Regions from separate parts of the Algoriphagus sp. 4150 genome, predicted to be linked through region 2. Evidence: riboswitches for the same ligand, from Rfam matches in the RefSeq annotation. Region 2 holds a riboswitch; each other region holds the start of a gene.
The links. Region 2 has a riboswitch for S-adenosylmethionine ahead of J2X69_RS03220 (O-acetylhomoserine aminocarboxypropyltransferase/cysteine synthase). Riboswitches for the same ligand answer to the same signal wherever they lie in the genome.

Region 1: another riboswitch for S-adenosylmethionine. It lies ahead of J2X69_RS09500 (homocysteine S-methyltransferase family protein); the one in region 2 lies ahead of J2X69_RS03220 (O-acetylhomoserine aminocarboxypropyltransferase/cysteine synthase).
Region 3: another riboswitch for S-adenosylmethionine. It lies ahead of J2X69_RS07200 (PLP-dependent transferase); the one in region 2 lies ahead of J2X69_RS03220 (O-acetylhomoserine aminocarboxypropyltransferase/cysteine synthase).

The regions. Positions count from the first base shown of each region.
Region 1 covers NZ_JAVDWS010000005.1:148,883-153,034, reverse strand. Annotated here, with positions in the region: gene metH (methionine synthase) at 1-1,170, opposite strand, end outside; gene J2X69_RS09500 (homocysteine S-methyltransferase family protein) at 1,175-2,224, opposite strand; SAM riboswitch class I at 2,289-2,387, opposite strand; gene J2X69_RS09495 (hypothetical protein) at 2,478-3,794, opposite strand; gene J2X69_RS09490 (response regulator) at 3,863-4,152, opposite strand, start outside.
Region 2 covers NZ_JAVDWS010000001.1:752,395-756,546, reverse strand. Annotated here, with positions in the region: gene J2X69_RS03230 (SulP family inorganic anion transporter) at 1-1,074, shown strand, start outside; gene J2X69_RS03225 (carbonic anhydrase) at 1,071-1,718, shown strand; SAM riboswitch class I at 1,810-1,918, shown strand; gene J2X69_RS03220 (O-acetylhomoserine aminocarboxypropyltransferase/cysteine synthase) at 2,087-3,391, shown strand; gene metX (homoserine O-acetyltransferase) at 3,401-4,152, shown strand, end outside.
Region 3 covers NZ_JAVDWS010000003.1:225,624-229,775, reverse strand. Annotated here, with positions in the region: gene J2X69_RS07210 (VCBS repeat-containing protein) at 1-390, shown strand, start outside; gene J2X69_RS07205 (CBS domain-containing protein) at 511-972, shown strand; gene J2X69_RS07200 (PLP-dependent transferase) at 1,271-2,443, opposite strand; SAM riboswitch class I at 2,545-2,647, opposite strand; gene pth (aminoacyl-tRNA hydrolase) at 2,767-3,327, opposite strand; gene J2X69_RS07190 (50S ribosomal protein L25/general stress protein Ctc) at 3,702-4,152, opposite strand, start outside.

The sequences.
Region 1 (4,152 bases), on a different contig from region 2:
TTTCATCACACGGGCAGATTTCACTACCTGGGGAAGGAACATTTTCCCTTCACCAAAGAGGTCTCCCACCACGTTCATACCATCCATCAATGGCCCTTCTATCACCTTCAGCGGGCTTTTAAGCTCAATTCTGGCTTCCTCTGTATCTTCTATTATAAAATCCAATATCCCCTTCACCAGTGCATGCTCCATTCGCTTGGAAACTGAATCAGAGCGCCAAGCTTCATTGACTACCGCCTTTTTATCTGCTGACTTTACCGTTTCCGCAAAATCAAGCATACGCTCTGTAGCATCTTCTCTCCGATCGAAAAGTACGTCTTCGACCCGCTCCAGTAAATCCTTCGGAATGTCATCATAGATCTCCAGCATAGTGGGATTCACTATCCCCATATCCATCCCGCTCTTGATGGCATGGTATAAGAAAGCCGCATGCATAGCTTCTCTCACGGGATTATTACCTCTGAAAGAGAAACTGACATTACTGACTCCACCACTTACCTTGGCCCCTGGAAGATTTTCCTTAATCCATTTGGTCGCATTAAAGAAGTCTAATGCATTCTTACGGTGCTCATCCATCCCCGTGGCGACCGGGAAAATATTGGGGTCAAAAATGATATCCTGGGGATTAAACTTCACTTGATCCACAAGGATCCTATAGCTCCTCCCACAGATTTCCACTCTTCTATCATAAGTATCGGCCTGTCCATACTCATCGAAAGCCATCACCACCACTGCCGCACCGAATTTTTTCACCGTTTTGGCTTGTTGGATAAATTCTTCTTCCCCGTTTTTCAGGGAAATAGAATTGACAATGCCTTTTCCCTGGACGCACTTCAATCCCGCCACGATAATCTTCCATTTGGAACTATCGATCATGATCGGGATTCTTGAGATCTCCGGTTCTGAAGCAATCAGATTTAGGAATTTGACCATGGCAAATTCCCCATCAAGCATGCCTTCGTCCATACAGACATCCAGTACTTGGGCTCCTCCACGTACCTGATCCAAGGCCACTTCCAGTGCCTCATCATAGTTCCCGTTCAATATCAACCGGGCAAATTTCTTCGAGCCGGTAATATTCGTCCGTTCGCCTATATTGACAAAATTGATTTCGGGTGTAAAAACCAGCGGCTCTAAGCCGGATAGTTTCATGTAATTATTTCTTGCCATCTTCTCAGTCCAACGTTTCCTCTAATTCTTCTTGTAATTTTCTAGGCTGAAAACCTGCAGCCATCTGTGCCAAAGCTGAAATATGCTCAGGAGTGCTGCCGCAGCAACCTCCCAAAATATTCAGCATTCCTTCTTTCAAAAAGTCCCTTATCTGATCCGCCATTTCACCGGCTCCCTGATCATATTGTCCAAATTCATTTGGCAAGCCGGCATTCGGATAAGCACTCACATAGAACGGCGATTCCTGCGCCAGTACTTTCAAATAGGGCCTCAATTCCTTTGCTCCCAACGCACAATTCAATCCAACCGATAGCAGCGGAACATGCGATATGGAAATCAAAAACGCTTCTGTAGTCTGCCCCGAAAGGGTACGTCCGGAAGCATCGGTAATAGTACCGGAAACCATGATCGGTACACCTCCGTCTTTCGGATCCAACGGAATATCTCTTTCTTCAAACACATCCTGTATCGCATATAGAGCTGCTTTGGCATTTAATGTGTCAAAAATCGTCTCTACCAATATGATATCTGCTCCACCATCCAACAACCCCCGAACTTGCTCTGCATAGGCTTCTGCCAGTTGATCAAAAGTGATTGCACGATATCCGGGGTCATTTACATCCGGTGACAGTGAAGCTGTTCTATTGGTCGGGCCTATAGCTCCTGCCACGAAGCGGGGTTTATCCGGATTCTTGGCGGTATATTCGTCTGCTACCTCTCGGGCGAGCTTTGCGGATTCTAAATTGATGGCGTATGCCAAATGTGAAAGCTCATAATCCGCCTGGGCAATAGTGGTGGCAGAAAATGTGTTGGTTTCTATAATATCTGCTCCAGCCTTGAAATATTCAGCATGGATATCCCTGATTATTTGCGGTTTGCTTAGAGACAATAGATCATTGTTTCCCTTAAGGGATTTGGGATGTGATGCGAGCTCAGGAGTTCGAAAATCCTCCTCAGTCAAGGTATATCGTTGAATCATGGTTCCCATGGCTCCATCGAGTATCAAAATTCGCTGAGAAAGTTGTTGAAGCAGGGATTCCGTTCTGTTTTGCATACTGTTTTTTGTTAATCAAAAAGCTTGTCGAGCAAAACACGGATAGAAGTACAGCGTACTAGTCCGCTCATCTGTTCCCGATAAATCGGGATGGGAGTTAGCACCTTAATTCTAGGTTGCTAAGACGTCGTTGGGCCCTTCCCTCGGTCTTTCTCGATAAGCAACCCAAAGTTAATAGCATTTTGATAATAAAACAGGAGAATCACTAAAAAGGCCCCACTAAAAACAGAATAACATTGTGAAAAGAGCAAAATTACGGTCTTACTCCTACTCCGAAACTCAAATATGGTCCTGCCATAAAACTTGACATACTTAAATTGCCCAGTCTATAATTTGCCAAAGGAATCTCATAACCTGCCGAGGCAGTAAATACCAAGTCAAACATTTTACGCTTGGTCATCGGAATCCCGTATTCTGCAAAGACCTCAGGCTTCAGCATCAACCCACTATTTCTCAAATACCCGTCAAACTCCCTTTGCTCGAATAGTTCAGGAAAATCAGGCTTATCCTTTGTCATAAGTGTATAGCGAATATTACCGTAACCTAGCCCTGCCAATGCTCCCACACCAAAATTTCTGTATTCAATCAAATTATATCCTACATTTCCATAAACCCTCAAACTGTTCAGGGAATGTTCCTTCTCGCTGTTTGCATTACCATTCAAGGCAAGGTTGTAGAGTTCTGCTCCATACAGCATACGCTCGGTGTCGCCCAAAATCCGCAAGCCCCAGTTAGACGGAGTACCATTCAAAGGGTTTAGACCCGCTTCTTTCAACTTGGAATTGAATTCTTTGGCATTGGTGAAATGGATACCTCTAATTATCGAGATACCGATACTTGCGTCCTTGTAAAAGAAATTCCTATCAGGGAGCGTAATCCCAGCCCCTACCCGTATAAATGCTCCGCTTTGGGCATTGTCAAAGGAGATTCCGTGCATATTCCACTTGCCTTCCAGAGGACTGAAGGAATAACCCATTTTGGTTATGATCTGTAGCGCTTCCCGTCTTCCGGGTAAGTCAAAATCGTAGCTGAGCTGAAAACCGATTTCTGTCAGGAAATTCCCGTAATGTAAAGTCCCCTTTTGGATATCTTTTTCTCTAAGTACATATCCCTCCTCCGGTTTGGCCAAAAATGCGTCCAAATCCCTAGTACGCTCTGTGGGCAACATTTGAAAATTAAGGAAACCAACACCAATGGACATGTAGTGGATTAATTGAAATCTTGACTCTTCGGTAAATGCGTAGCCCACATTTAACAATGCTCTTGAAGTCCTGTAATTCATTGAAAAATCATCGAACTCACTTACCCCCCCTCTATTGTGTAGCACATCCATTCCAACTACGAAATCATTGATTCTAGCCTGATAGCCCAGTCCTATTGTCTGATACTTATTTCTCAAACCTGACAAGCCCCTATCTTCCAACATTTGGTTGAACTGATTAAGACGCCCCCCTGAAGTACCCGCCACCGCATAGAAAGTAGAGCGTTTTGTCATCAACTGCTGCGCCTGGGCATCAACAAAACAGAAAAAAACAAATAGCAATAGTAAGAATCTATTAAAAAGGGGCATTGAATAGTGGATTTGTATTAAGCTGGGCAGACTTAGACCTGATAGGCAAAATTAATGCTAAACCTGTATTAACTGATATCTTTCGAATTAAGATATTCTGTTAATTTCCCAATAAGTGCCTCGGGTGTGAATGGCTTTTCCACAAAATCATTAATGCCAATTTGATCCATCTCATTCTTGATCTCATGATAAGAACTGGCAGAAAAAATTAAAATGGGAATTTCTCTTTTGTGCGGATCTTTGTTCGAGCGTATATATTTTGCCACTGTAAAACCATCGAACACCGGCATTTGGATATCTATAAGCACTACATCAAACTCACCACGCTCAAACTCGTCAATTGCCTCTTGCCCGTCTG
Region 2 (4,152 bases):
ACGATTACAGAAATATGGTATGCTTTCAAGTATTTAAGTCCCGGAGCTATTCCTATTGTACTTGTAGCGTTAGCCATTCTAATTCTATTTGATCGTCCGAGAATTCGAAACCACAGAGTTTTAGGGGCGGTCCCCAGCGCTTTATGGGCTGTTATTTCAGGAATTATTATTAATTCCCTATATGGTATATGGAAGCCTGAATGGCAACTGGGCGGAGACCATCTCGTAAGTATTCCTGTATTGGACAATTTTGGACAGCTGGGGGATCTAGTGACTTTCCCGGATTTCTCCATGATAGGAGAAAGCACATTTTGGATAGTAGCAGCTACGATTGCCATCATTGGCAGTTTGGAGACTTTGTTAAGTATCGATGCAGCAGACAAACTTGATCCGCAAAAAAGAACTACACCACCCAGCAAAGAACTGTTTGCGCAGGGTGTGGGAAATACAGTTTCAGGATTGATCGGTGGACTGCCTATCACGGCGGTGATCGTAAGAAGTTCAGCAAATATAGCTTCGGGTTCCAGAACCAAGATGTCAGCTATTTTCCATGGTATTTTATTGATGATTTTGGTGTTGAGCATTCCCAACATCCTAAATCTAATTCCTCTAAGTTGCCTTGCGGCTGTATTGTTTGTGGTTGGTTATAAATTGGCCAAACCATCACTTTTCGTCAACATGTACAATAATGGTTGGGATCAGTTTATTCCCTTTATTGTAACAGTCGTAGCGATTTTATTTACAGATCTTTTGATAGGAATAGGCATTGGGATGGTCTTCGGGTTATTCTTTGTGATTAAAACAAATTTTGTCCGGGCAGTGACACTTACCGAAATGAATGGAAACTACCTCATCCAGCTTCATAAGGATGTTTCCTTCCTCAACAAAGCCTTATTAATGAAGAATCTATCGAAAATCCCTTCCGATAGCAAAGTGATTATCAATGCCCAAAAAGCACAATTTATAGATCATGACATTCAGGAAGTTTTAAATGACTTTATAGCTTCCTGTTCGGATAGAAATATCCGTGTTACAGTAGAAGGATTTAAGCACAAAATTTACGAAAACTTATGAGCCCTTACGAGAAACTATTAATTCAAAACAAAGCCTGGTCTGATGACCAAAAGCAGATCGATGAAAACTTTTTTGGAAGATTGGCAAAACAACAAAGCCCTAAATTTCTGTGGATTGGCTGTTCAGACAGTAGAGTTCCTGCAAATCAGATAACAGGAACTGACCCCGGAGAAATATTCGTGCATCGAAATATCGCAAACATGGTCGTGCATACTGATCTTAATTTACTCAGTGTGTTGGAATATGCAGTAGCTGTGCTGAAGGTAGAACATATCATCGTCTGCGGTCATTATGGCTGTGGTGGAATAGAAGCCGCACTTGGAAATAAAAGCTTCGGTATCATCAACAAATGGCTTCTGAATATCAAAGAAGTATACAAGCTCTACCAGAAAGAGATTGATGCTATAGAAACCCATGAAGATAAAGTAAACGCTCTAGTAGAATACAATGTGATAGAGCAGTGCCAAGATCTGATCAAAACCTCAATTATCCAGAAAGCTTGGAGAGATCGGTCTGCACCAAAAATCCATGGCTGGGCTTACGGATTGAAAGACGGCTTGGTAAAAGAATTGGTGAACATTGAATCCGATTTTGAGGCCATTAATCCTATTTTCAGGTTTGAAATGGATGAATTGGATAAATAATTCAAGTTTTTTGGTCAGCGGGTGAAAATAATTTTGATTTTCCATTCGCTGACCTTTTATTTGCAGCATCCTTTCACTTTTTAAGTGCTCGGATTTATAAAGAAGAGGCGAGAGACAGGCTCATAGACCCTCTGGCAACCTGGAAAGTCCAAGGTGCCAATTCCTGCCAAGAGAGATATTCTCTTTTGGGACTATAAGTTCAATGTAAAATGCACTCAGGATATCACACAATTCACCCTATTTCATCATCATCCGCAGTAGAGCATTGCGCTTTATTCATGTGTTGATTTCATTTATGCCCATTTCGGAGCAATTCCTAATGGGCTTTCGAATGCTTACTACTTTTCAAACCATAAATCCAAAAAATCATGTCAAAAAATCTTCACTTCGACACTCTTCAAGTACACGCAGGACAGGAACCTGATTCCTCTACAAACTCACGCGCAGTACCTATTTATCAAACCACCTCCTATGTATTCAATTCGGCGGAGCATGGAGCCAACCTATTTGGCCTAAAAGAATTTGGGAATATATATACCCGCATCATGAACCCGACTACGGACGTGTTCGAGAAAAGAATAGCAGCGCTGGAAGGCGGTGTGGCAGCCGTGGCTACGAGCTCAGGACAGGCAGCCCAGTTTCTGGCATTAAACAACATCATGGAAGCGGGTGATAATTTCGTCTCCAGCCCTTTTCTATATGGAGGAACCTTCAATCAATTCAAAGTCTCATTCAAAAGGATTGGTATCGATGCCAGATTTGCCAAAGGAAAATCTCCTGCTGAGTTTGAAGAGTTGATTGATGGCAAAACCAAAGCAATCTATCTGGAGACCATCGGAAATCCGGAGTTTAATATTCCTGATTTCGAAGCTATTGCAGCAGTCGCTAAGAAGCATGATATCCCGCTGGTGGTAGACAATACCTTCGGAGCCGGAGGATATTTATGCCGACCTATTGCCCATGGAGCAAATATTGTAACCTCCTCCGCCACCAAATGGATAGGTGGACATGGCACCTCCATCGGAGGAATTATAGTAGATGGCGGAAATTTCAACTGGGGCAACGGAAAATTCAAGCAATTCTCTGAGCCTTCAGAAGGATATCACGGCTTGAATTTCTGGGAGGTATTTGGAGAAAACAACCCATTGGGACTTCCCAACATCGCTTTCGCAATCCGTGCAAGAGTAGAAGGCCTTCGCGATTTCGGGCCTGCGATCAGTCCATTCAACTCATTTCTCTTACTTCAGGGGATAGAAACACTCTCGCTTCGGGTTCAGAAAACAGTTGAAAACACACTAGCTCTGGCGCAATGGCTGGAAGCTCATCCTTCCGTACAGAAAGTAAATTATCCTGGACTGGAGTCTTCTCCTTATCACGAATTGGCCAAAAAATATCTGAAAAACGGCTTTGGCGGAGTGTTGAGTTTTGAGCTGAAGGGTGACAAAGAGCAAGCTTCTGCCTTGATCAATAACCTTGAACTAATTTCCCATCTGGCCAATGTGGGTGATGCCAAAACATTGATCATCCAGCCTGCAGCGACTACCCACCAGCAATTATCAGATGCAGAGCAACTAGCCGCGGGAGTCACTCCTACCCTGTTGCGAATCTCTTGCGGCATAGAACACATTGAAGATATCAAGTCGGATCTGCAACAAGCTTTCGATAAAATCTAACCTTACCAAATGAATCTTAAAAGTCAGTACGCTTCGATTACCATGACCCAGGAAATATTTCATTCTAGTTTGCCTTTACATCTGGAATCAGGAGAAATTCTCCCGGAATTTGACCTTGGCTATACTACCTATGGCCAACTCAATTCTGACAAATCCAATGTGATCTGGGTTATCCATGCGCTTACAGGAGATTCGAATGCTTCAGAGTGGTGGAATGGTCTGATCGGGGAAGACAAATTCTTTGACCCTGCTGATCATTTTATCATCTGTGCCAATCTTTTGGGATCTTGCTACGGTTCTACGCAACCATTCAGCGAAAATCCCGTCACCGGCAAGCCGTATTATTACGATTTTCCCCAAATGACTACACGAGATCTCGCTGAGGCATTGGAGCGCTTGAGGATTCATTTGAACATAGAAACTATCCATACGCTTATCGGCGGGTCTTTAGGAGGTCAGGTCGGCTTGGAGTGGGCCTATCTCTTGGGTGATAAGCTAAGGAACGCGATCATTTTGGCATCAACTTCCAAGACGAGACCATGGGTGATTGGTTTCAATGAAACGCAACGGATGGCGATAGAGTCTGACTGTACCTGGGGAGAATGCAATGAAACCGCAGGAAAAAAAGGATTGGAAACAGCCCGGGCTATAGCTATGCTGACTTACAGGCATCCGCTTGACTTGGCAATTAAGCAATCTGATTTGGAGAATAAAACAGATGATTACCGTGCGGCATCTTATCTGAGATATCAGGGACAAAA
Region 3 (4,152 bases), on a different contig from region 2:
AATTACCATGGGGTGCGAATCTTTTTGAATGATGGGGAAAGTAAATTTGAAGAATCGTGGTTCTACCCCATGTATGGAGCCAGTGGTATTGAAGTGGGGGATTTTGACGGCGATGGTGATTTGGATTTCTTCGTTTTGTCATTTTTTCCTGATGATTCGCAGGATCCACAACAAAACTTGGTGTATTTCAGACAAAATGAAGAAGGTGGGTTTGATCCTTTTGTATTGAGTGAAAGTATCGAGGGAAATTTACTTACTATGGCTGTCGGGGATATTGATCTGGATGGGGATCTGGATGTTGTGGTTGGAGCCTTTGACTTCGATGATCTTTATAAGGGGGCAAGTAGAAGTTGGAAACCTTTTATTTTTCTCGAAAATAAAAGCAAGTGATTATTGTACTAGGGGGTATTTTTGAAATTATAGTGTTGAAATAGTTTGTTTTTAAAACTATAATTTTTAATTGTGGTGAATTATCGATAATTTATTCTTTCATCCTTAAATTTTTAACCTATGGTAAAAAGTTTTCAAGGGGTCAGAATGGCAGAACCCAAAAAAGCCCCGATTCCGCAAATCCTAGTCAAAGAATACATGAGTACCGGCTTGATTACTTTCAAACCTGATGATACCATCGATCAGGTGATGGAGGTGCTCACTAAGCGAAAAATCTCCGGGGCACCGGTGATAGATGCTTCAGGTGCGTTGATAGGTATTATTTCGGAAGTGGATTGCCTCAAAGAAATCATTAAAGGGAAATATACCAACACACCGAAATTCCCGGCAAAAGTAAGCGAACATATGTCTACTGATGTACTCACACTTTCTCCTGATTTATCAATATTCGATGCTGCATCCCAATTTTTGGAGCATAAAATCCGAAGATTTCCAGTGATGAAAGATGGAGTCCTGTTGGGACAGATTAGTCTGAGTGATATAATTCGGGCCTTTCCTACCTTGAGACAAACCACTTGGTAGAAAAAATAGTTAGCAGAAGCGTAAATGCCCCTAAAAGAGGAGAATCTCGAAGGGGCATTTTTAATTTAACTGCAATGCGTACCGCGTTTCACGGAGAGAACTCATTGATTTGCGGTTCAAGCCTGCCTATCGGACAGACAGTTTTCGGACTTGGACCTAATTGAGTGCATTGCAGTCTCCAGACTGCAATTAGAGAAAGTACAATTCTTCGACTTCAGGGTGGCACATTGCTGATCCCTGAGATTACTTTTCTGCAACTGATCACGGCGACCGGACAACTGACTGCTTTTCTTTGTTCTTATTTTGAGCTTTCTATAGCTCTTTCTACATCCAGAATAATGTCTTCATAGTGTTCCAAGCCCACGGATAGTCGTACCAGTCCATCCGAAATCCCAACCTGAGCTCTTTCGTCAACAGAAAGTTTGCTGTGCGTAGTGGAGGCAGGATGCGTGACAATACTTCTGCTGTCACCAAGGTTTGCTGTGATGGAAATCATCTGAAGCTGGTCGATGAAGCGTTGGGCACGCTGAACTCCGCCTTTCAGGTCTAAGGTGATTATCCCGCCCCCCTGACTCATTTGTTTTTTGGCAATTTCGTATTGGGGATGGGATTTTAGGAACGGGTATTTTACTGCAAGTAACTCAGAATTACCTTCGAAATACTCGGCTACTTTCAGCGCATTGCTACAGTGCCTATCCATCCTTACACCAAGGGTTTCCATGCTTTTAGCAAGTATCCATGCATTGAATGGAGATATGGCAGGCCCTGTGTGTCTCGCAAAAAACTGCACTTCCTGCATCAAGTCAGCTTTGCCCAAAATCAGTCCGCCTAACACCCGTCCTTGTCCGTCGATGTATTTGGTAGCACTGTGGGTCACAATATGAGCCCCCCATTTAGCAGGCTGTTGTAGATAAGGTGAGGCGAAGCAATTATCCACTACCAGAATCAGGTTGTGAGCTGCCGCAAATTTACCCGCCCATTCCAGATCGATTATTTCCAGGCCCGGATTGGAAGGAGTTTCGATGAAAAGCATTTTGGTGTTTGGCTGTACGAGCTTTTCCCAGTTCAAATAATCAGAAATGTCCCCGTAGGTAGAACTAATGCCCCACTTGGGAAATAATCGGGTCAAGAGCTGATGCGTAGATCCGAAAAGTGATCTGGCAGCAAGCACATGGTCTCCTTGCTGGAGAAGTGCGGCTATGCTTCCAAACATTGCGGCCATTCCTGATGCAGTGGCAAATCCATCTTCAGTGCCTTCTGCAGCACAGACTTTTTCTATCAGGTCACTGGAATTTGGGTTGGCATACCGGGAGTAGATATTGCCTTCTATTTCATCGGCAAAAGTAGCTCTGGCTTCTTCTGCCGAATCGAAGGTAAAGCTGGATGTAAGGTAGATCGGAGCAGAGTGCTCTCTTTGGCTGGATTTGGAAGGGGAGATCCGTACAGAATTCGTTTCGAAGTGCTTACTCATTTATTGATCAGTTTAGATTTTGACAAGACTAATCAAGCAGATTTGAGAAAATCAAACCAAATGCAGAAACGAACTAAAAGGGATTATTTGTGAAGTAAGCCAATCTATAGTTCCCGCGTAGGGTAGGATTTGGCACCGTTCTCCGTTTCGGGATGGTTGCCAGAGGGTCATAGAGCCTAATCTCTCGCCTCTTCTTTATAAATCAGTTGCCTGAAGTGATGCAAAGAAAGATCGATATTTGGGGAATTCCAAATCTTATTTCATGTGTTTGTGTTTTTTTTAAAAGGCCACACCTGCCTTGCCGGTAGGCAGGCTCGATTTCATCAATCGTTGAATTGATTCATGGTGCGCTCTATGCCAATTGCACAAAAACTGAGTGTCATTTCTATTGCTTTATCCATTATGGTGGGGATTTCGGCAAATTCCTGCTGTGTGAAGTTTCCCAAAACAAAATCGACTTGTCTACCTTTGGGGAAGTCATCGCCTATGCCCATTCTCAGTCTTGGGTAATTCTGACCACCGGTGAGCTCTTCTATGTTTTTCAGCCCGTTGTGACCGGCTGCACTTCCTTTGGGTTTCATACGGAGTTTGCCAAAAGGAATGGCCACATCATCCACGATCACCAGCGTGTTCTCTTTGGTTATCTGAAGTTCTTTCATCCAGTAATTCATTGCTTTACCACTTAGGTTCATATAAGTCGTAGGCTTAATCATATGGATTGTTCGGCCTTTGTGCTTGAATTCTGTTTTGAATGCAAGACGGTCGCTCTTCCATGTGCAGTCCTTTGCATCAGCAAGCCTGTCCACCGTCAAAAATCCGATGTTGTGTCTGGTCAGTTCGTATTCAGGGCCAATATTACCTAGGCCAATGATTAGGTGTTTCATGTGTTTATGTTTTGTCTTTCAAAGGCCACATGGAATCTCGCACGGTTTATAATCATCCCACTGTGCGTCGCCTTCGACATGCTCGATTTCATCTGTTTATATTTTGTTTTAAGAGGTCAGATGGAATGCCCTAGATAATCATCCCCCTGTGTGAGAAGACTTTCTCATGGGCATTTCATCTGTCTATAATTTGATTTTTAATGGCCAGATAGCCTGTCCCGAACTCGATTCGGGGAAGAATCTCGCATGGCTTACAATCGTCTCAGTAAGTGACTTTTGAGTCGTACTCGATTTCATTTTACAATAGCTATATGGCTTTAAAATAAAAAATCCTGCCCATAATGGGCAGGATTTTGAATGAATAGGGAAAGAAATTATTCTTCTCCGCCTTTTTTACCTCTAAGTGCTCTTGGAACACCAATAGTCACGATAGAAACGTTTGGACTGGTAAGTACTTCAAATCCTTCTACGGACACATCTTCAACTTTGAATGATTTGCCCAAGTCAAGCTCAGAAATATCAACTGTAATAAAGTCAGGGAAATCTTTTGCAAGACCTTTTACTTTCAATACTCTAGTTTTCAATTCCAATTTACCACCTTTTGCAATACCAGGAGAGCTACCTACAACTTTCACGGGAATTTCAAACTTGATAGGCTTGTCTTCTGCATACGCTACAAAGTCAGCGTGAAGAAGTGTTTCACTTACCGGGTGAAACTGTGCGTCCTTCAATACTGCTTTGATGATAGTTCCTTCAAGGTTCAGCTGAACTAAGTGAACCTCCGGAGTATAGATCAAGTCTCTGAAAAGGATGATTGGAGAGTAG